One region of the Streptomyces nogalater genome, then DNA from elsewhere that is predicted to be linked to it. Evidence: riboswitches for the same ligand, from Rfam matches in the RefSeq annotation. Region 1 holds a riboswitch; the other holds the start of a gene.
The links. Region 1 has a riboswitch for glycine ahead of gcvT (glycine cleavage system aminomethyltransferase GcvT). Riboswitches for the same ligand answer to the same signal wherever they lie in the genome.
Positions count from the first base shown of each region.

Region 2: linked by a shared signal. The riboswitch ahead of gcvP (aminomethyl-transferring glycine dehydrogenase) and the one ahead of gcvT (glycine cleavage system aminomethyltransferase GcvT) in region 1 are both predicted to bind glycine.

Region 1 covers NZ_BAAASM010000074.1:36,014-46,828, forward strand. The annotation lists gene glyA (serine hydroxymethyltransferase) at 1-456, opposite strand, end outside; gene gcvH (glycine cleavage system protein GcvH) at 461-847, opposite strand; gene gcvT (glycine cleavage system aminomethyltransferase GcvT) at 984-2,102, opposite strand; glycine riboswitch at 2,144-2,257, opposite strand; glycine riboswitch at 2,258-2,362, opposite strand; gene ABD350_RS35850 (AAA family ATPase) at 2,540-3,208, shown strand; gene ABD350_RS35855 (enhanced serine sensitivity protein SseB) at 3,275-4,054, shown strand; gene ABD350_RS35860 (enhanced serine sensitivity protein SseB C-terminal domain-containing protein) at 4,253-5,044, shown strand; gene ABD350_RS35865 (ABC transporter permease) at 5,394-6,392, shown strand; gene ABD350_RS35870 (ABC transporter substrate-binding protein) at 6,448-8,199, shown strand; gene ABD350_RS35875 (ABC transporter permease) at 8,272-9,279, shown strand; gene ABD350_RS35880 (ABC transporter ATP-binding protein) at 9,276-10,367, shown strand; gene ABD350_RS35885 (ABC transporter ATP-binding protein) at 10,364-10,815, shown strand, end outside.
Region 2 covers NZ_BAAASM010000044.1:8,142-18,956, forward strand. The annotation lists gene ABD350_RS27540 (MerR family transcriptional regulator) at 184-867, shown strand; gene ABD350_RS27545 (DNA polymerase IV) at 1,059-2,708, shown strand; gene ABD350_RS27550 (PRC-barrel domain-containing protein) at 3,150-3,521, opposite strand; glycine riboswitch at 3,641-3,736, shown strand; gene gcvP (aminomethyl-transferring glycine dehydrogenase) at 3,911-6,796, shown strand; gene ABD350_RS27560 (TOBE domain-containing protein) at 6,852-7,271, opposite strand; gene ABD350_RS27565 (ABC transporter ATP-binding protein) at 7,300-8,316, opposite strand; gene modB (molybdate ABC transporter permease subunit) at 8,667-9,527, opposite strand; gene modA (molybdate ABC transporter substrate-binding protein) at 9,524-10,360, opposite strand; gene ABD350_RS27580 (TOBE domain-containing protein) at 10,567-10,815, opposite strand, start outside.

The sequences.
Region 1 (10,815 bases):
GCCGGTCTCGGCGTCCACGTGGTAGGCGACCACGTCGAACTGCTTGCCGGAGAAGTTCAGCCGCATGCCGTGGGTCAGGTGGCCGCCGTGCGCCAGGTCCAGGCCGAGGATGGTGTCCCCGGGCTGGGCCAGCGCGAACAGGGCCGCCTGGTTGGCGGAGGCGCCGGAGTGGGGCTGCACATTGGCGTACTCGGCGCCGAACAGCTCCTTGACCCGGTCGATGGCGATCTGCTCGGCCACGTCCACGTGCTCGCAGCCGCCGTAGTAGCGACGGCCCGGGTAGCCCTCGGCGTACTTGTTGGTGAGGACCGAGCCCTGCGCCTCCATCACCGCGAGCGGCGCGAAGTTCTCGGAGGCGATCATCTCCAGCGTCGACTGCTGGCGGTTCAGCTCGGCGTCGACCGCGGCGGCGATCTCCGGGTCCAGCTCGTGCAGGGGCGTGTTCAGGACGGTCATGGGGCTACGACTCCTCGCCGGTGCTGAAGGCGGTGTACTCGTCGGCGGAGAGCAGGCCGGCCGGCTCCTCTGTGACGCGTACCTTGAACAGCCAGCCGCCCTCGAAGGGGGCGGAGTTCACCAGCGACGGGTCGTTGACGACGTCCTCGTTGACCTCGGTGACCTCACCGGTGACCGGCGAGTACAGGTCGGACACCGACTTCGTCGACTCCAGCTCGCCGCAGGTCTCGCCCGCGGACACCGTGGAGCCGGCCTCGGGGAGCTGGACGAAGACGACATCGCCGAGCGCGTTGGCCGCGTGCTCCGTGATGCCGACCGTCGAGACGCCGTCCTCGGCGTCCGACAGCCACTCGTGCTCCTTGCTGTAGCGCAGCTGCTGGGGGTTGCTCATGGCCTGAATTCTCCTGTACGCGCGGGAGTGATGGTGACGGGGGGACTAGAGAAACCGCTGGTGAGCGGGCGAATGTGCGCAGGGTCACGCGCCGCCCTGGGGCCGGGGGCCCCGGGCCGGTGCGCGCGCCCGGCGGTTACTTCCGGCGCTTGTAGAACGGCAGCGCCACGACCTGGTACGGCTCGTGGGTGCCCCGGATGTCCACGCCGACGCCCTCGGTGCCCGGCGCCGCGTACGCCGCGTCGACGTAGGCCATGGCGATCGGCTTGCCCAGGGTGGGGGAGGGGGCGCCGGAGGTGACCTCGCCGATCACCTCGCCGCCGGCCACCACGGCGTACCCGGCGCGCGGCACCCGGCGGCCCTCGGCGACCAGCCCGACCAGGACCCGGGGCGGGTTCTGCTCCGCCCGGGCGGCGGCCTCGGCGAGTGCCGCGCGGCCCACGAAGTCGCCCTCCTTGTCGAACTTGACCACGCGGCCCAGCCCGGCGTCGAAGGGGGTCAGGGAGGTGGTCAGCTCGTGCCCGTACAGCGGCATGCCCGCCTCCAGGCGCAGCGTGTCCCGGCAGGACAGCCCGCACGGGACCAGACCGACGCCCTCGCCGGCCTCGGTCAGCGCCTGCCACAGCGCCACGGCGTGCTCCGGCTTCACGAACAGCTCGAAGCCGTCCTCGCCGGTGTACCCCGTGCGGGCGATCAGCGCCGGGACGCCGGCGACCGTGCCGGGCAGCCCGGCGTAGTACTTCAGGCCGTCCAGGTCGGCGTCGGTCAGGGACTTCAGGATGCCGGGGGACTCGGGGCCCTGCACGGCGATCAGCGCGTAGGCGTCCCGGTCGTCGCGGACCTCGGCGGCGAACCCGGCCGCACGCTCGGTGAGGGCGTCCAGCACCACCTGGGCGTTGGAGGCGTTGGCGACGACCAGGTACTCGGTCTCGGCCGGCCGGTAGACGATCAGGTCGTCCAGGATGCCGCCGTCGGCCTGGCAGATCATGGTGTAGCGGGCGCGGCCGACGCCGACGGAGGCGATGTTGCCGACCAGGGCGTGGTTCAGGAAGGCGGCGGCGTCGGCGCCGGTCACGGTGATCTCGCCCATGTGGGAGAGGTCGAACAGACCGGCCCGGGTGCGCACGGCGGTGTGCTCGTCCCGCTCGGAGCCGTAGCGCAGGGGCATGTCCCAGCCGGCGAAGTCGGTCATCGTCGCGCCCAGCGAGCGGTGCACGGCGTCGAGCGCGGTATGACGGAGTTCGGTACTGCTCATCGGTCGGTCGTCTCCCAGGGCAAAGGACGGGCGAGGAACGTTCCTCCCCATCTGTCATCGGAACCTGAGAGGTTCGCCGCCACCGCCACGGGGACGATCACGGCTTGCACCTTGGGTGGAGCCGCCGGCGACGGCGGCCCGCTTTTCAGATGTGCCTCGCCCGCGCGGTAACGGGGCCTGAGAGATTCAAGGGAGGGACTTGCTCCTTCGGCGCCCCAGGCGGCCCCGAGGGGGCCCGGGAACTCTCCCGCGCGGATTCAAACGGCCGGTATGCAGTTGGCGGGCTCATCATTGCACGCCGCACCCCGGCCATCCAGAGCCCACCGCTTGTGACCGACCTGTGGCCGTACCCGCATGAACCGCCGGGCCTTGTCCATTACCTTCCCTTTACATAGAACGGGCATGGGATCGACCAAGCCCCTGGGAGGACGATCACGGTGAACAGGACCTCGGCCTACGCCGCCCACGCCGGCCTCGCGGTGCCGGGACAGCCCTCCGCTGCGGCCCGCGAGCGCGGCGCGGACCGCCCCGCGCCGGTCGTCCGCGATCTGCGCGACCGGGCCGGCCGCAGCCCGCACGCCCTGCTCTTCGGCCCCCGCGACCTGGTGGTCGTCACCGGCCTGCCCGGCAGCGGCAAGTCCACCCTGATGCGCCGCGCGGTCACCGGCCGCCGCGTCGACTCCCAGGACACCCGGGACCGCTGGCAGGCCCGCCTCCCCGGCTTCCTGCCCTACGCGCTCTACCGCCCCCTGGTCCGCCTCGCCCACTACACCGGCCTGCGCCGGGCCCTGCGCACCGGGGAGGGGCTCGTCGTGCACGACTGCGGCACCCAGCCGTGGGTGCGCGCCTGGCTGGCCCGCGCGGCCCGGCGCCGGGGCGGCACCCTGCACCTGCTCCTCCTCGACGTCAGCCCCGAGACGGCCCGGCAGGGCCAGCGCGAACGCGGCCGGGGCGTCTCCCGCTACGCCTTCCGCCGTCACCGCCGCGCCACCGCCCGGCTGTTGCGCGCGGTGGAGCGGGGGGAGCTGCCGGCCGGCTGCGGCGCGGCGGTGCTGCTGGACCGGGACGCGGCGGACGTCCTCGCCCGCGTCGGCTTCACTCGGTGAGGCACTGTCGGCGCCACCCGCTAGCCTTCATGGTCACAGCAGTGGTTCCCAGCAGGCGGTAGGCACATGGACTTCCCGGCGGACTTCCCGGCACAGGCGCACCCGCACCCGCACGGCGGTTGGCCCGGCAACGAGCTGGAGGAGGTGCTGTCGGCCTCCCTCGGCATCCCCGCGGCGGGCGGCCGGATCATCGAGGTCCTCGGCCGCAGCCTCCTGTGGATCCCGCTGCCGGGCGGCGGGGGCCCCGACAGCCTCCCGCTGGACCTGCCGACGCTGGACATCGGCGGCCAGGCGTACGTCCCGGTGTTCAGCTCCGAGGAACAGCTCCGCCAGGTGGCCGGCTCCCACATGGCGTACACCATCGCCCCGGCGGTGGAGTTCGCCCGCGGCCTGCCCCCGCAGGTGGGCATCGCCGTCAACCCCGAGGGCGTGGTCGGCATACCGCTGCCGCCCCAGGCCGTGGCCGAGCTGTGCCGGGTGGGCCGCACTCCGCTGGACGGTCCGGGCACCGGCGGCCGGGTCCGCCTCTTCGAACCCGACTGGCAGGACGACCCGGTCGACTTCCTCGCCGCCGCCTCCGCGGAGTTCGCCGGGACCGGCGTGGTCCTCACCGCCCGCCGCTGCCTGGCCGCCGTCGAGACGGCCGACCCCGCCCTGTTCGTCGGCGTCGAACTCTCCCAGTGGGAGGGCGACCTGCGCGCCCTGCCCCTCCAGGCCCTCGGCAAGGCCCTGGCGGAGGTCCCCGTCAAGTGGCCGGTCAACCTGCTCCTGCTGGACGTGACGGACGACCCGGTGGCGACCTGGCTGAAGACGAACGTCCGCCCGTTCTACACATACGCCCACTGAAACGCGCCCCCGAAAGGGCGCGGGGCCGTGTCTGATATGCGGTTCCGCCGCGGGGCGCGAGAACCAACTACCCACCCGCACACGCGTACGACGCCAAGGCCCCGAGCTGCCAGGCGCATAAGCTGTGCTCATACGCCGGGTCACAAAAAAGAAGGGGCACACCAGGTGAGCGCGAGCCACAGCGGCAGCGTCGAGCACATGCTGCGCCAGGTCACGCCCGGACGCTACGACGCCTACGAGGCCTTGCTGCGCGCCCTCGCCACCCCCTCCACCGGCCAGATCTTCATGCTCCTGTGGCACGGCCAGGCCGGCACCCCGGACGCCCAGTACGGGAACATGGAGGTGGACGGCTTCCACTACGCCCCCTGTGTGACCTCCGCCCAGGAGCTGTCGGCCAGCGGCTGGAACCGTTCCTACGAGGTGGCCGACGGCCTGGACGTGGCCCGCACCCTCTACCCCGACCACTACGGCCTCTGGCTCAACCCGCACGCGCCGGGCGGCGGCGTCGGCATCCCCTGGCCGGACCTGCGCCGCATCGCCACCGGTCTGGACCGCCAGCCCGCCGGCCCGCTGAGCCTGTCCGAACCCGGCATCGAGATCCCGCAGTTCTACGCCCTGCTCGCGCAGAACGCGCACCGCACCCCCGCGCTGCGCTCGCTGCGCCGCGCCTGGGTGCAGCCCGCGCTCGGGGCGCCCTATCTCGCCATCGGCCTGGACGTGTACGACACCTCGCCCGCCGCGGTCGACTCGGTGCGCGCCATGATGCAGCAGTCCATCGGCGCGGTCCCGGAGGGCCTGCCGGTCTCGACGGTCGCCATGGCCGACGACTACGACCCTGTGGTGATGTGGATGCGGGCCCACGCGCGCCCCTTCTACGACCGCGAGGCGCACGCCCCGGTGCCGCCGCCGCACCCCCCGCTCCAGGTGCCGGCCCCGCCGCAGGCCCCGGCCGGCGGGTACGGCTATCCGCCGGCGCTCGGCGGCTACTGACCAACGGGGCTCGCCGGCGGGCTTGTTGACCGAAGCGCACAATGCACGGCACCGGGACGCTTCTGCGCGCGTAGACATCGGCCGTACCTCCCGAACCGCGTAGATTCGCCGTTCTGCCCCAACTGGCCCGCGTCCGAGGGCCGTTACCCACTGTTCGGATAACGGAATCCCCCGCACTGCATCACGGTTGCGCATACTTTCACCGTCAGCTCTGGCGGGTGATCACAGCCACGCTGAAGACTCGCGACTCAGACACGAGGCCGAGGCCTTGTGATCGATGGCAAGTCGACAAAGCCGCAATCCGCGGCAGGCGCAGGCCGGTCACCACCGGCGAGAGGGGTCGCTCACCGTGACCGCACCGATCGAGACCACCGGGGCGGCAGCCGAGGCGCAGCCGGAGGCTGTGCTGGAGGGTGCCGGTAAGGGGCAGATCGAGGGTCGTTCCCTGGGCCGGATCGCCTGGACCCGGTTCAAGAAGGACAAGGCCGCCGTCGCCGGCGGTGTCATCGTGATCCTGCTGATCCTCCTCGCCGTCCTCTCGCGCCCCATCCAGGCCGTGTTCGGCCTCGACCCCAACGCCTTCAACCAGGACCTGATCACCCCGGACACCTCGCTGCCCACGGGCAGTTGGGGCGGCATGAGCGCGGACCACCCGCTCGGCGTGGACCCGAAGTTCGGCCGGGACATCGCCACCCGCATCCTGGAGGGCTCCTGGGTGTCGCTGGTGGTCGCCTTCGGCGCCACCGTCCTGTCCAACGTCATCGGTGCGATCATGGGTGTCGTCGCGGGCTACTACGGCGGCCGGGTGGACTCGATCATCAGCCGGCTGATGGACACCTTCCTCGCCTTTCCCCTCCTGCTGTTCGCGATCGCCATCTCCGCCACCCTCCAGGGCGGCGCCTTCGGCCTCACCGGCCTGCCGCTCCACCTGAGCGTGCTCATCTTCGTCATCGGCTTCTTCAACTGGCCCTATCTGGGCCGGATCGTGCGCGGCCAGACCCTGGCCCTGCGCGAGCGCGAGTTCGTCGACGCGGCCCGGGGGATGGGCGCCAAGGCGCCGTACATCCTGTTCCGGGAACTGATGCCCAACCTGGTCGGCCCGATCATCGTCTACTCGACGCTGCTGATCCCGACCAACATCATCTTCGAGGCGTCGCTGAGCTTCCTCGGCGTCGGCATCCAGCCCCCGCAGGCGTCCTGGGGCGGCATGCTCCGCGAGGCGGTCACCTACTACCAGGTGGACCCCCAGTACATGATCGTCCCCGGTCTCGCCATCTTCGTCACCGTCCTGGCGTTCAACCTGCTCGGTGACGGTCTCCGCGACGCTCTCGACCCGCGCAGCCGCTGAAGCCTGCCGCGAGAGTCCGACAAGTTTCCAATCAATGGAGGGGAAAGCGCCCATCATGCGAAGGTCAGCGCTGGCCGCGATCGCGGCCATCGGCTCCGCCAGCCTGTTTCTTTCGGGTTGCAGCAAGGCCGATGACAACACCAACGACAACGGCACCAAGTCGGCCGGGGCCAACGCCGCGACCAAGGGCGTCGTGAACGCGTCGGACAAGAAGGGCGGCACGGTCACCTACGAGATGTCCGACGTCCCGGACTCCTTCGACCCGGGCAACACGTACTACGCGTACATGTACAACCTCAGCCGGCTGTACGCCCGTCCGCTGATGACCTTCAAGCCCGGCCCGGGCGACGAGGGCAACACCCTGGTCCCGGACCTCGCGGCGAGCAAGGGCCAGCCGAGCGACGGCGGCAAGACCTGGACGTACAAGCTGCGTCCGGGCCTGAAGTACGAGGACGGCACGCCGATCACCGCGAAGGACGTCAAGTACGCCGTCGAGCGCTCCAACTTCGCGCGTGACGTGCTCTCCCTCGGCCCGAACTACTTCCAGCAGTTCATGGCCGACGGCGACAAGTACAAGGGCCCGTACAAGGACAAGAGCGACAAGGGCCTGTCCTCCATCGAGACCCCGGACGACACCACGATCGTCTTCCACCTGAAGCAGGCCTTCCAGGAGTTCGACTACCTGGTCGCCACCCCGCAGACGGCTCCGGTGCCGAAGGCGAAGGACACCGGCGTCGACTACGTCAAGCACATCGTGTCCTCCGGCTCGTACAAGTTCCAGAGCTACGAGGACGGCAAGCAGGCCGTGCTCGTGCGCAACGAGAACTGGGACCCGAAGACCGACCCGCTGCGCAAGCAGCTCCCGGACAAGATCGTCGTCAAGCTGAAGGTCAACCCGGAGACCATCGACCAGGACGTCGCGGCCGGCAACGCCATCGACCTGGTCGGCACCGGTGTCCAGGCCTCCACCCAGGCCGAGGTGCTCACCGACCCCGCCAAGAAGGCCAACACCGACAACACCTACGGCGGCCGTCTCGTCTACCTGGCGATCAACAGCAAGCTGAAGCCGTTCGACAAGCCCGAGTGCCGCAAGGCCGTGCAGTACGCCATCGACAAGGTCTCCGTGCAGACCGCCGAGGGCGGCCCGGTCCGCGGTGAGATCGCCTCCACCGTCCTGCCCCCGGACATCCCGGGCTACGCCAAGTCCGACGCCTACGCGACCAAGGACAACAAGGGCGACATCGCCAAGGCCAAGGACCAGCTGAAGGCCTGCGGCCAGACCTCGATCTCCACCAACATCACGGCCCGCTCGGACCGTCCGCAGGAGATCGACGCCGCCACGGCGATCATCAACTCGCTGAAGAAGGTCGGCATCAACGCCAGCCTCAAGCAGTACCCGTCGGGCAAGTACTTCACCGACTACGCGGGTGTGCCGAAGTTCATCGAGAAGCAGAACATCGGTCTGATGATGATGCAGTGGGGCGCCGACTGGCCCTCCGGCTACGGCTTCCTGCAGCAGATCCTGAACGGCAAGGCGATCAGCCAGTCCGGCAACACCAACCTGTCGCTGTACGACAACAAGGCCGTCAACGATCTGCTGGGCAAGGCGATCGCCACCCAGGACACCGGTGAGCGCAACAGCCTCTACACCGAGATCGACAAGAAGACCATGGACGACGCCGTCCTCGTCCCGCTGACCTACTTCAAGGTCCTGCTGGGCCGTCCGCAGAACTACACCAACCTGGTTTCCACGGCGGCCTTCAGCGGTCAGTACGACTACCTCAACATCGGCGTCGCGTCGAAGTAGCAGCCCCGGAAGGCAGGTGAAGGCATTGGTGCCCGCGGGCCTTACCGCCCGCGGGCACCAGCGCCGGCCCCCGTGATCTCGTACATCCTCCGCCGGACGTTCGCGGCAGTGATCCTGCTGCTGGTCGTCTCCGCGGTCACCTTCGCCATCTTCTTCCTGCTGCCGCGACTCGCCGGCCAGACGGCGGACCAGCTGGCACAGCAGTACATCGGCAAGAGCCCGTCGAAGGCGGACATCGCCGCGGTCAAGCACAACCTCGGTCTGGACCAGCCCGTCTACGTCCAGTACTGGCACTTCATCAAGGGGATCGTGGCCGGCGCCACGTACGACCTCGGACCGACCACGGTGCACTGCGACGCGCCGTGCTTCGGCTACTCCTTCAAGAACCACCAGGCGGTCTGGCCGGAGCTGACCTCCCGCATCCCGGTCACCGCCTCGCTGGCCGCGGGCGCCGCCGTGCTGTGGCTCCTGTCCGGTGTGGTGGTCGGCGTGATCTCCGCGCTGAAGCCGCGGTCGTTCTTCGACCGCCTCTTCATGGGCGTCGCGCTCGCCGGTGTCTCGCTGCCCATGTTCTTCACCGGCAAGCTGGCGCAGCTGCTCTTCACCGTGCAGATCCCGATCTTCGGGCGCACCTATGTCCCGCTCACGGAGAACCCGGCGCAGTGGGCCAACACCCTCTTCCTGGCCTGGTGTTCGCTCGCCCTGCTGTACTCCGCCATCTACGCGCGGCTGACCCGCTCGGGGATGCTGGAGACGATGAACGAGGACTTCATCCGCACCGCCCGGGCCAAGGGCCTGGTCGAGCGCCGGGTGGTGGTCAAGCACGGGCTGCGCTCCGCGCTCACCCCGATCATCACCGTCTTCGGCATGGACCTCGGTCTGCTGCTCGGCGGCGCCGTGATCACCGAGTCCGTGTTCTCGCTGCACGGCATCGGCGAGTACGCGGTGCAGGGCATCACCGACAACGACCTGCCCAAGATCCTCGGCGTGACCCTGCTCGCCGCCTTCTTCGTCGTGATCGCAAACCTTGTGGTGGACGTGCTCTACGCCGCCGCCGACCCGCGGGTGAGGCTCTCGTGACCGAACTCTCCAAGACCGGTGCCGCGGTGGGCGAGCCCGCCCCCGCCCGGCCCTCCGAAGCCTTCCTGGAGGTCCGCGACCTCAAGGTGCACTTCCCGACCGACGACGGCCTGGTCAAGTCCGTCGACGGGGTCAGCTTCTCGCTGGAGAAGGGCAAGACCCTCGCCATCGTGGGCGAGTCCGGCTCCGGCAAGTCGGTGACCTCGCTGGCCATCATGGGCCTGCACCGGCTCGGCCCGCGCGGCAAGAACGTCCGGATGTCCGGCGAGATCTGGCTGGACGGCAAGGAACTGGTCTCCGCCTCCCCGGACGAGGTGCGCAGGCTGCGCGGCCGGGAGATGGCGATGATCTTCCAGGACCCGCTGTCCGCGATGCACCCCTACTACAAGGTCGGCGACCAGATCGTCGAGGCCTACCGGGTGCACCACGACGTCAGCAAGAAGGTCGCCCGCGCCCGGGCCATCGAGATGCTCGACCGGGTCGGCATCCCGGAGCCCGCCAAGCGCGTCGACGGCTACCCGCACGAGTTCTCCGGCGGTATGCGCCAGCGCGCCATGATCGCCATGGCCCTGGTCAACAACCCCGAACTGCTCATCGCGGACGAGCCGACCACCGCCCTCGACGTGACCGTCCAGGCGCAGATCCTCGACCTGATCCGCGACCTGCAGAAGGAGTTCGGCTCCGCGGTCGTCATGATCACCCACGATCTCGGCGTGGTCGCCGAGATCGCCGACGAGGTCCTGGTGATGTACGGCGGCCGGTGCGTGGAACGCGGCCCGGCCGGCGAGGTCTTCGAGCAACCGCAGCACCCCTACACCTGGGGCCTGCTCGGCTCGATGCCCCGTATCGACCGGGAGACCTCCGAACGGCTCATCCCGGTCAAGGGCCAGCCGCCGAGCCTCATCAACGTCCCCTCGGGCTGCGCCTTCCACCCGCGCTGCCCGTACGCGGACATCCCCAAGGGGAACGTCACCCGCACGGTGCGCCCCGAGCTGGAGCAGGTGAGCACCGGGCACTGGTCCGCCTGCCACCTCCCGACCGAGGACCGCCAGCGGATCTGGACCGAAGAGATTGCGCCGAAGCTGTGAGTGAGACCAAGAAGACGGACGAGGCCGCGATCCCTCAGCAGACGTCGGCTTCCGAGGGCTCGGCGGACCGCGAGGTGCTGCTCAGGGTCGAGGGCCTGACCAAGCACTTCCCGATCAAGAAGGGCATCCTGCAGCGCCAGGTCGGCGCCGTGAAGGCCGTCGACGGCCTCGACTTCGAGGTGCGCAAGGGCGAGACCCTGGGCGTGGTCGGTGAGTCGGGCTGCGGCAAGTCGACCATGGGCCGGGTCATCACCCGCCTCCAGGACCCGACCGGCGGGAAGATCACCTTCGAGGGCCGGGACATCACGCGGCTGAGCACCGGGCAGATGCGCCCGCTGCGCCGCGACATCCAGATGATCTTCCAGGACCCGTACGGCTCCCTGAACCCCCGCCACACCATCGGCTCGATCGTCTCGGCGCCCTTCCGGCTCCAGGGCGTGGAGCCCGA
Region 2 (10,815 bases), on a different contig from region 1:
GCCTGTGGCAGTGAGAGCGTCCTACGGCTCGCCGCGAGCGCATTCGGCTAGCCTTTCCCCGCGGTGGGACACGGGAAACCACTCCTAGGGTGATTATCACTCGGCGTGCCGAGTGTGGCGATCGTTGACGCACCCCTGGTGACTGCCTACCGTCGAGAAGGCAGGTCAAGGACGGAGGTCGGCGTGAGAACCAGCGGCGACGGTACGGTCGGGGGTGCCCCGGGACGCGCTTTCGGGGAGAGCGGTCCGTACCCGCCCCCGAGTTCGCGGCTGCGTTCAGGCGGGGGACATGCCCATCCCGGCGGCGCGGTGGAGCACGCTCCGCAGCTGCCGACGGCGGTGCCGAACGGCGGAGGGGTGGCGTCCATGACGTCCGAGCAGATCGGCTACCGCGGGCCCACGGCCTGCGCTGCCGCCGGCATCACCTACCGGCAGCTGGACTACTGGGCCCGTACCGGTCTGGTCGAGCCCAGCGTGCGGCCCGCCTACGGGTCGGGCACCCAGCGGCTGTACAGCTTCCGGGACGTCGTCGTCCTGAAGATCGTGAAGCGTTTTCTGGACACGGGCGTATCGCTGCAGAACATCCGCACAGCCGTGCAGCACCTCCGGGAACGCGGTTTCCGCGACCTGGAGCGGATGACCCTGATGAGTGACGGCGCCACCGTGTACGAGTGCTCCTCGCCGGACGAGGTGCACGCGCTGCTCCAGGGCGGTCAGGGCATCTTCGGAATCGCCGTCGGCGTGGTGTGGCGGGATGTGGAAAGCGCTCTCTCCCAGCTGCACGGCGAGCGCGTCGACACCGGCGAGACGCTGGTCGGGCACAACCCGGCGGACGAGTTGGCGCGGCGCCGCAACCGGGCGGTCTGACGCTGCCGCGTCCGGGCGGTCCGGCGCATCGCGCTGAGGCGGTCCGGCGTGTCGAACTCAAAGGCGGTCCGGCGTGTCGAGCTCATAGGCGGTCCGGTATGACGCTTACGGCCGGTCCGAACCGGCCGGTTCCGCCGACGGGCGCACCCGGCTCGACCGCATTGTCAGTGCCGTGGTGCAGCATCGGAGATGTGAGAAACACGCCCACGATCCTGCATCTCGACATGGATGCCTTCTTCGCCTCGGTGGAGCAGGCGTCCAAGCCGAGCCTGCGCGGGAAGGCGGTCGTCGTGGGCGGGCTCGGACCGCGCGGTGTGGTGGCCACCGCGTCGTACGAGGCACGGGTGTTCGGGGTCCACTCGGCGATGCCCATGGCCCAGGCGCGCCGGCTGGCACCCAACGCCGCCTATCTGGTGCCGCGCTTCACCCTGTACCGGACGATCAGCGAGCAGGTGATGGCGCTGCTGCGGGAGCTGTCGCCGCTGGTGGAGCCGCTGAGCCTGGACGAGGCGTTCGTGGACCTGGAGGCCGGGGGAACGGCGTGGGACGAGGAGTCGGCGCGCCGGGCCGGGCAGAAGCTGCGGGCGGACATCCGCGCGGTCACCGGGCTCACCGGCTCGGTGGGGCTCGCCGCCTCCAAGATGCTCGCGAAGATCGCCTCCGAGCAGGCCAAGCCGGACGGGCTGGTGCTGATCGAGCCGGGTACCGAGCGGGACATGCTGGCGCCCATGCCGGTGCGTACGCTGCCGGGGGTCGGGCCGGCCACCGGGGACCATCTGCGCAGGGCCGGGATCACCACGGTGCAGGAACTGGCGGAGGCCGGCGAGGACGAACTGGTCCGGCTGCTCGGCAAGGCACACGGGCAGGCGCTGTACGCGATGGCGCACGCCCGGGACGAGCGGCCGGTGGTGGCCGAGCGGGAAGCCAAGTCGGTGTCGGTGGAGGACACCTACGACGTGGACATCCACGACCGGCTGCGGGTCGGCCTGGAGGTGCAGCGGCTGGCCGACCGGTGTGTGCGGCGGCTGCGCGGGGCCGGGCTGTCCGGGCGGACCATCGTGCTCAAGGTGCGGCGGTACGACTTCTCGACCCTGACCCGCTCGGAGACGCTCAGAGGACCCACGGACGATCCCGTCGTCATCCGCGAGGCGGCGGCGCGGCTGCTGGACTCCGTGGACACCACCGGCGGGGTGCGGCTGCTCGGGGTCGGGGTCTCCGGGCTCGCCGACTACACCCAGGAGGACCTGTTCGCGCAGGCCATGCCGGTGCCCGTGGTGGAGGAGCCGGAGGAGACCGCCGTCGCCGTCGAGGCGGAGCGGCCGGAGCCCGTCGAACGGCAGTGGCGGGCCGGGCAGGATGTGCGGCACGCCGAGTACGGGCCCGGCTGGGTGCAGGGGAGCGGGCTGGGGAGAGTGACGGTGCGGTTCGAGACGCCTCAGTCCGGGCCGGGGCGTGTGCGGACGTTCTTTGCCGACGATCCTGCGCTGGAGTCGGCGGATCCGTTGCCGTTGGTCGGGGATCACTTTTCCCACCCACTCGCCCGTCCCGGTACGCCGAAAGACGACCGCCACGGGGCTCCGCCCCGGACCCCGGAGGGGTCCGACCCCCGGGCGGAGCCGCCCGTCCCGGAGGAAACCCGCCCCCGGGTGGAGCCGCCGGTCCCGGAGGGATCCCAAGCCGAGGAGGGGCCTCCCGCCCTGGAGGAGCCACCCGCCCCGGAAGGGCCCCGCGCCCTGGCGGAGTCCCCTGTGGAGGAGTCGTCCGTCCTGGAGGGATCCCACGTTGCGGAAGAGAGCCGTGCCTGGGGTGGGGGCCGCGCGCCGGAAGCGGCCGGCGCCTGAAACGCGGTCCGGGTTGCGGAAGAGATCCTCGCCTGGGGAGGGGGTCGTGCTCCGGGGCATGGCCGAGGGCGGGGGAGGTTCGCGCTTGGCGTGGGCCTGTGTGCTGGAAGTGGTCGGTGCCTGAAACGCGGTCCGGGTGGGGAAGAGGGGCACGCTCAGGCGGTGGACCGTGCTTCGGAGATGGCCGAAGGCGGGGGGGTGCGTGTGTATCGGAAGCGGCCGGCGCTTGGAACGTGGCCCGGCTTACGGAAGGGGCTCCCACCCAGGGAGGGGCCCCGGGCTGGGGGCGGGCCTCGTTCGGGTCGGGGCCTGGGGGCGGCATGGGGATGGGCCTTGGAGGGTGGCCGCGGCCGGGGGCCGGGGGCCGGGGTGGCCGTGGTTGGGACAGGGGCAGGACTATGTCGCGGGCGGGGAGACGTGCTGGGGGAGGGGGAGGGCGGGTCAGGTTTCTTCCGAGCCTGCCAGTCTGCCGAAGTCGTGGTCCGGGAGCGGGGGAGGGGAGGCCGCGTCGAGGCCGTAGTGGTGGTAGAGCTGGAGTTCCTGCTCGGGGGAGAGGTGGCGGCCCACGCCGAAGTCGGGGGCGTCCTTGATCAGGGCGCGGTCGAAGGGGACGCGCAGCGTGCCGTCGACGAGTTCGCTGGGCCCCAGGGGCACCAAGACGTCCCGGGAGAACAGGCCGGTGCGTACGGCCGCCCACTCGGGCACGCCGGTCGCGTCGTCCAGGTACACCTCGTCGATCGTGCCGATCTTGGCGCCCTCGCGGTCGAACGCCTTGCGGCCGATCAGGCTGCGCGGATCGATGTCGGTCTGCACGGTCCCTCTCCCTCCACGTGGTCGCAACTCATCCGTAAGCACTACGAAAGAGCACATTGGGGGAGGCGGCCACTTGAAGGCTGCCCCATTGACCCCGCTGGTAGGCTGACAGCGGCTGCTGACCCCGCGCGGGAGAGTCCTCCGACCCACCTCGGAGGCGCCGAAGGAGCAACTCCTCCCCGGAATCTCTCAGGCTCACGTACCGCACGGACGAGGTCACTCTGGAAAGCAGGGCGGGCGTCGACGGCTCCCGCCCTCACCGACGGTGAAAGCCGGTGCCCGCGGGCGTCCGGTGAAGCTCTCAGGTGCAGATGACAGAGGGGGAGGCCGTCGGGGTACCCGCGCCGGGGTGCCCCTCGCAGGTCGCGTCAGACCAGGAGGCCTCCGCAATGACCGCCCATCGCATTCCGCTCTCCGAACTCGAAGCGGGCACCCCGTTCGAGCAGCGCCACATCGGGCCCGACCAGGAGGCGCGGGCCAAGATGCTCGCGCAGGTCGGGTACGGCTCGCTGGACGAGCTGACCGCCGCCGCGGTCCCGGATGTGATCAAGAACGCCGACTCCCTGGACCTGCCGGGCGCCCGCACCGAGGCCGAGGTGCTCGCCGAACTGCGTTCGCTCGCCGACCGCAACCAGGTCCTGCGCTCCATGATCGGCCTGGGCTACCACGGCACCTTCACCCCGCCCGTCATCCTGCGCAACGTCATGGAGAACCCCGCCTGGTACACGGCCTACACGCCGTACCAGCCGGAGATCTCCCAGGGCCGTCTGGAGGCCCTGCTGAACTTCCAGACGATGGTCGCCGAGCTGACCGGGCTGCCCACCTCCGGCGCCTCCCTGCTGGACGAGGGCACGGCCGCCGCCGAGGCGATGGCCCTGTCCCGGCGCATGGGCAAGAACAAGAAGGGCCTGTTCCTGGTCGACGCGGACGCGCTGCCGCAGACCATCGCCGTGATCGAGACCCGTGCCGAGCCGACCGGCGTGGAGGTCGTCGTCGCCGACCTGTCCGCCGGCATCCCCGCGGAGATCGCCGAGCGCGAGATCAACGGTGTGCTGATCCAGTACCCGGGCGCCTCCGGTGCCGTACGGGACCTCAAGCCCGTCATCGACCAGGCGCACGAGTTGGGCGCCCTGGTGACCGTGGCCGCCGACCTGCTCGCCCTGACCCTGCTGACCTCGCCGGGTGAGCTGGGCGCGGACATCGCCGTAGGCACCACCCAGCGCTTCGGCGTGCCCATGGGCTTCGGCGGCCCGCACGCCGGCTACATGGCCGTACACGAGAAGTTCGCGCGCAGCCTGCCCGGCCGCCTGGTCGGCGTCTCCGTCGACGTCGACGGCCACAAGGCCTACCGGCTCGCGCTGCAGACCCGTGAGCAGCACATCCGCCGGGAGAAGGCCACCAGCAACATCTGTACCGCGCAGGTGCTGCTCGCCGTGATGGCCGGCATGTACGCCGTCTACCACGGTCCCGAGGGGCTGCAGACCATCGCGCGGCGTACGCACCGCTACGCCACCCTCCTCGCCGAGGGCCTGAAGGCCGCCGGTGTCGAGGTCGTCCACGGCGCGTTCTTCGACACGGTCACCGCGCGCGTGCCGGGCAAGGCCGCCGCGATCGTCGCCGCCGCCCGGGACAAGGGCGTCAACCTGCGGCTGGTCGACGCCGACCACGTCTCCGTGGCCTGTGACGAGACCACCGACCGGGCCGGGCTGGACGCCGTCTGGTCCGCCTTCGGCGTCGAGGCCGACATCGAGGCGCTGGACGCGACCGCCGAGGACACCCTGCCCGAGGCGCTGCTGCGCACCGACGCCTACCTCACCCACCCGGTCTTCCACCAGCACCGCTCCGAGACCGCCATGCTGCGTTACCTGCGCAGGCTGGCCGACCGCGACTACGCGCTCGACCGCGGCATGATCCCGCTGGGCTCCTGCACCATGAAGCTCAACGCGACCACGGAGATGGAGCCGGTCACCTGGCCCGAGTTCGGGCAGCTGCACCCCTTCGCGCCCGCCGAGCAGGCGCAGGGCTACCTCACCCTCATCCGTGAGCTGGAGGACCGGCTCGCGGAGGTCACCGGCTACGACAAGGTCTCCCTCCAGCCGAACGCCGGCTCCCAGGGCGAGCTGGCCGGTCTGCTCGCCGTCCGCGGCTACCACCGCGCCAACGGCGACGAGCAGCGCACCGTCTGCCTGATCCCGTCCTCCGCGCACGGCACCAACGCCGCCAGCGCCGTGATGGCCGGCATGAAGGTCGTCGTCGTCAAGACCGCCGAGGACGGCGAGATCGACGTCGAGGACCTGCGCGCCAAGATCGAGCAGTACCGTGACGAGCTGGCGGTGCTGATGATCACCTACCCGTCCACGCACGGTGTGTTCGAGGAGCACGTCGCCGACATCTGCGCCCGGGTTCACGAGGCCGGCGGCCAGGTGTACGTCGACGGAGCCAACCTCAACGCGCTCGTCGGCCTCGCCAAGCCGGGCCACTTCGGCGGTGACGTCTCGCACCTGAACCTGCACAAGACCTTCTGCATCCCGCACGGCGGCGGCGGTCCGGGTGTCGGTCCGGTCGCGGTCCGGTCGCACCTCGCGCCGTACCTGCCGAACCACCCGCTCCAGCCGGAGGCCGGTCCGGAGACGGGCGTGGGCCCGATCTCGGCGGCCCCGTGGGGCAGCGCCGGCATCCTGCCCATCTCCTGGGCGTACGTCCGGCTGATGGGCGGCGAGGGCCTGAAGCGGGCCACCCAGGTGGCCGTGCTGTCGGCGAACTACATCGCCAAGCGCCTGGAGCCGCACTACCCGGTGCTCTACACCGGCCCCGGCGGCCTGGTCGCGCACGAGTGCATCATCGACCTGCGCCCGATCACCAAGGCGACCGGCGTGAGCGTGGACGACGTCGCCAAGCGCCTGATCGACTACGGCTTCCACGCGCCGACCATGTCCTTCCCGGTGGCCGGCACGCTGATGATCGAGCCGACCGAGTCGGAGGACCTCACCGAGCTGGACCGTTTCTGCGACGCGATGATCGCCATCCGCGCGGAGATCGAGAAGGTCGGCTCGGGCGAGTGGCCCGCGGAGGACAACCCGCTGCGGAACGCCCCGCACACCGCGGCGGCGCTGGGCGGCGAATGGGCGCACGCCTACAGCCGTGAGGAGGCCGTCTTCCCGGCCGGTGTCTCCGCCGCCGACAAGTACTGGCCGCCGGTGCGCCGCATCGACCAGGCCTACGGCGACCGCAACCTGGTGTGCTCCTGCCCGCCGCTGGACGCCTACGAGGACTGAGCGAACCCGCTCCCGAAAGGCCCCGCCCGGAACCCGGGCGGGGCCTTCTGCGCTGCTACGGTGCCGCCAGCGAGACCTCGGTCGCCTTGATCAGGGCGATGACCTCGGAGCCCGCGAAGAGGCCGAGGTCGGCGACCGCGTCCCTGGTGATGACGGCGGTGAGCTCACCGGCGGCCGTGGCGATCCTCACGGAGGCCATGACCTCGCCCGGGCGGACCTCGGTGACGGTGCCGGGGAACCGGTTGCGGATGGACAGCCCCTCGGCCTGGCGGGCGGCGACGGCGACCTCGGTGGACTTCACCAGGGCGTGCACGGGCCGGCCGGGGGCGAGGGAGAGCTGCTCGGCGGCCTCCCGGGTGATGGCGGCCAGCAGGGGCGGGCCGCCGTCCAGCCGGACCTTGACGGTCGCCATCACCCGGCCTGCGTGGACCTCGGTGACGGTGCCGGGCAACTGGTTGCGGATGCTCAGGGTCATGGGCACCCACGGTAGGACGCGGGCCCGGTCAAGCCGGGTATGCGTGGGTCTGCGTCGCTTTCACCGTCGCCCAGACCGGTGTACCGGGGCGCAGGTCCAGCTCGGCGGCGGCCACCGTCGTCAGATCCGCGGCGAGCGGCAGTTCGCCGGTGAGGTCGGCGCGGATCCGGTCGCCGTGCGTCTCCAGGCCGGCGACCTCGCAGCGCCACAGGGTGCGGGCGCTCGCTCCGGAGGGCCGGTCCCGGAACAGGGTCACGGCGGAGGGCGGGAACGCCACGAAGGCCGGCCCGGACAGCTCCTCCGTCGTCGTGATCGCGGGCCCGGCGTCGAGCCGTACGGTGTGCCCCGCGGCCCGCCCCCGGTAGAGGTTGAGGCCGACGAGCCGGGCGATGTAGTCCGTGCGCGGGTGCCGGGCGATGTCGGCCGGGGTGCCCTGCTGCACGACCCTGCCGTGCTCCACGACCACCAGCCGGTCCGCGAGCACCATGGCGTCCAGCGGGTCGTGGGTGACCAGGACGGAGACGGCCTCGAACTCCGCCAGATGGCGGCGGAGTCCGGCGCGGACCTCCAGCCGGGTGCGGGCGTCCAGGGCCGCCAGCGGCTCGTCCAGGAGCAGCAGGCGGGGGCGGGTGGCGAGGGCGCGGGCGAGGGCCACGCGCTGGGCCTGGCCGCCGGACAGACGGCGTGGCTTGGTGGCCGCGTGGCCGGCGAGGCCCATGCGGTCCAGCCAGGCCGCCGCCAGGGCGCGGGCCTCGGTCTTGCCCGTGCCCTGGCAGCGGGGGCCGAAGGCGACGTTGTCGAGGGCGGAGAGATGGGGGAAGAGCAGGTAGTCCTGGAAGACGACGCCGACCGGGCGGGACTCGGGGGGCGTGTTCTGCAGGGGGGTGCCGTCCAGGCGCAGGTGGCCGTCCGTCAGGGGGGTGAGGCCGGCGAGGGCGCGCAGGGCGGTGGTCTTGCCGGCGCCGTTGGGGCCGAGCAGGGCCACGACCTCGCCGGGGGCGGCCGTCAGGGTGATGTCCAGGCGGAAGCCGGGGCGGTCGACCACGAGGTGGGCGTCGAGGCCGTGGGCGGGGGACGGGAGGGGCTGACCCTGCCGGCCTTCGGCCGGACCAGGGTTCCCACCGGCACCACCCGTGCGGCTTTCGTCGTCGGCTGCGGGTGGCCCCGGCGGGGGCGGAGCGCCGTCGGCGGCCGCGGGTGGGGGTGGAGTGGCGGCCCCGTCGGCGGTGGCGGTGGGGTGGTCCGGGGTGGTGGCCGTGCGGGGCGTTGAGGTGGTGTGTGTGGGGGTTGTCGAGGGGTGGTCCGAGGTGGTGGTTCGGTCGGTGGGCGTGGGTGGCGTGGGTGAGGGGGTGGTGTCCTTGGGGGCTCGGTTGTCGGAGCGGGGGTCGGTGTGGGTCATGGGGTTGTCATCCAGCGGTCCCTGAGGGCTGCGAGGACCGCGATCGACACGGTGAGCAGCACGAGGCTGAGGGCGATGGCGGCCTCCGGGTCGTTCTGGAGGGCGAGGTAGACCGAGAGGGGCATGGTCTGGGTGCGGCCGGGGAAGTTGCCCGCGAAAGTGATCGTCGCGCCGAACTCGCCGAGCGCACGCGCCCACGCCAGCACCGCGCCGGCCGCGATGCCGGGCGCGATCAGCGGCAGCGTGACCCGGCGGAACGCGGTGAAGCGGGACGCGCCGAGCGTGGTGGCCGCCTCCTCGTAGCGCGGGTCGGCGGCGCGCAGGGTGCCCTCGACGCTGATCACCAGGAACGGCATCGCCACGAACGCCTCCGCGATCACGACCCCGGTGGTGGTGAACGGCAGGGTGATCCCGAACGACGCGTCCAGCCACTGCCCGATGACACCGTTGCGGCCCAGGGCCAGCAGCAGCGCCACACCGCCGACGACCGGCGGCAGCACCAGCGGCAGGGTGACCAGGGCGCGTACCAGGCCACGGCCGGGGAAGTCCGTACGGGCCAGCAGCCAGGCCAGCGGCACGCCCAGGACGAGGCTCACGGCGGTCGCCGCGGTGGCACTGATCAGCGACAGCTGGAGCGCCTGCCACACTTCGCCGCTGCCGAGCTGCTCCGGCAGGGTGCGCCAGGGCGCGCGGACGAGCAGCGCGAGCAGCGGCAGCAGCAGGAACGCCAGCGCCAGCAGGCCCGGCAGCAACAGAGGCAACGGCACCCCGCGCCGGCTCCCCGTACCGGCACGGCGGCGCCGCGGCCGGCCCGTGCGGGGGCTGGCCACGGCGCCGGGCTTGTCGAGAGGGGTCACGGCTTCAGGAACCCGGCCTCGCCCAGCACCTTCTGGCCCTCGGCGGACCGTACGAGGGCGATGAACGCCCGGGCGGCCTCGGCGTTCCCCCCGTTCTTCAGCACGGCGATCGGGTAGTCGTTGACGGCGCCGGCGGACTCGGGGAACTCCACGCCCTGCACCTTGCCCTGCGTGGCCTTCACATCGGTCTTGTAGACGACCGCGGCGTCCGCCTCGTCCAGTCGCACCTTGTTCAGGGCGCTCTTGACGTCCTGCTCGTAGGAGACCGGGGTGAGCTCGATCCCGGCGGCGTCCAGGGCCTTTCGCGCGGCGGCGCCACAGGGCACGGCCTTGTCGCACAGGACGACCTTCAGCCCGGACTTGGTGAGGTCCTTCAGGGAGGACACCTTGGCGGGGTTGCCCGGCCGGGTGGCGATCTCCAGCTGGTTGCGCGCGAAGGTGACCGGCGTGCCCGCCGTGTCTCCCCGGTCCGTCACGGTCTTCATCGTCCTGGGGCTGGCGGCGGCGAAGACATCGGCCGGGGCGCCGCCGGTGATGCTCGCGGCGAGGGTGTCGCTGCCGCTGAAGTTGAAGCTGACCTTCGTGCCGGGGTGCCGGTGCTCGAACTCCTTGCCGAGGGTCGTGAAGCTCTCCTTCAGGGAGGCGGCGGCGAACACGGTCACCGTGCCGGACAGCTTCGCGGAAGCCGACGCGTCCGAGGAGCCGGACGCCTTGGTGTCCGCCTCGCCGGACGAGTCCGACGCGGCGGAGCAGGCGCTCAGGGCCAGTACGGCGGCGGCTCCCGCACCGGCCAGTCGCAGCATCCGCCGGGTCCGGCGCACGGAACGGGTCATCACGGATCGACTCCTCGGTTCTTGGACAACGGTCGCGCCCTGACACGCCCGCTGATCGGCCGTGCGGCGATGATACTGCCGCATCTGCGAGGTGGAAGTCTCCTGTCGCATCGCATGAGCCGGAAGTCCGAGGCTTGTAGCTTGCATGTGCGTTCGCACGGTGTCGGCGGCGGACGGCCTGGCAGCGGCCGTCGGCGACGCACCGGTCAGACGCGGTCGATGTGTACGTTCGTCGACTTCACGCGGGCGGTGGCCTCCATGCCGACCTCCAGGCCCAGTTCCTCCACGGCCTCCCGGGTCAGCAGCGAGACGAGCCGGTGCGGGCCGGCCTGGATCTCCACCTGGGCGGCGACATCGCCGAGCTTGATCGCGGTGACGATGCCGGGGAAGGCGTTGCGGACCGAGGTGTACGGGGTCTCCTCCTCGCCGCCGTCACCCTTGGCGAGTTCGACGGA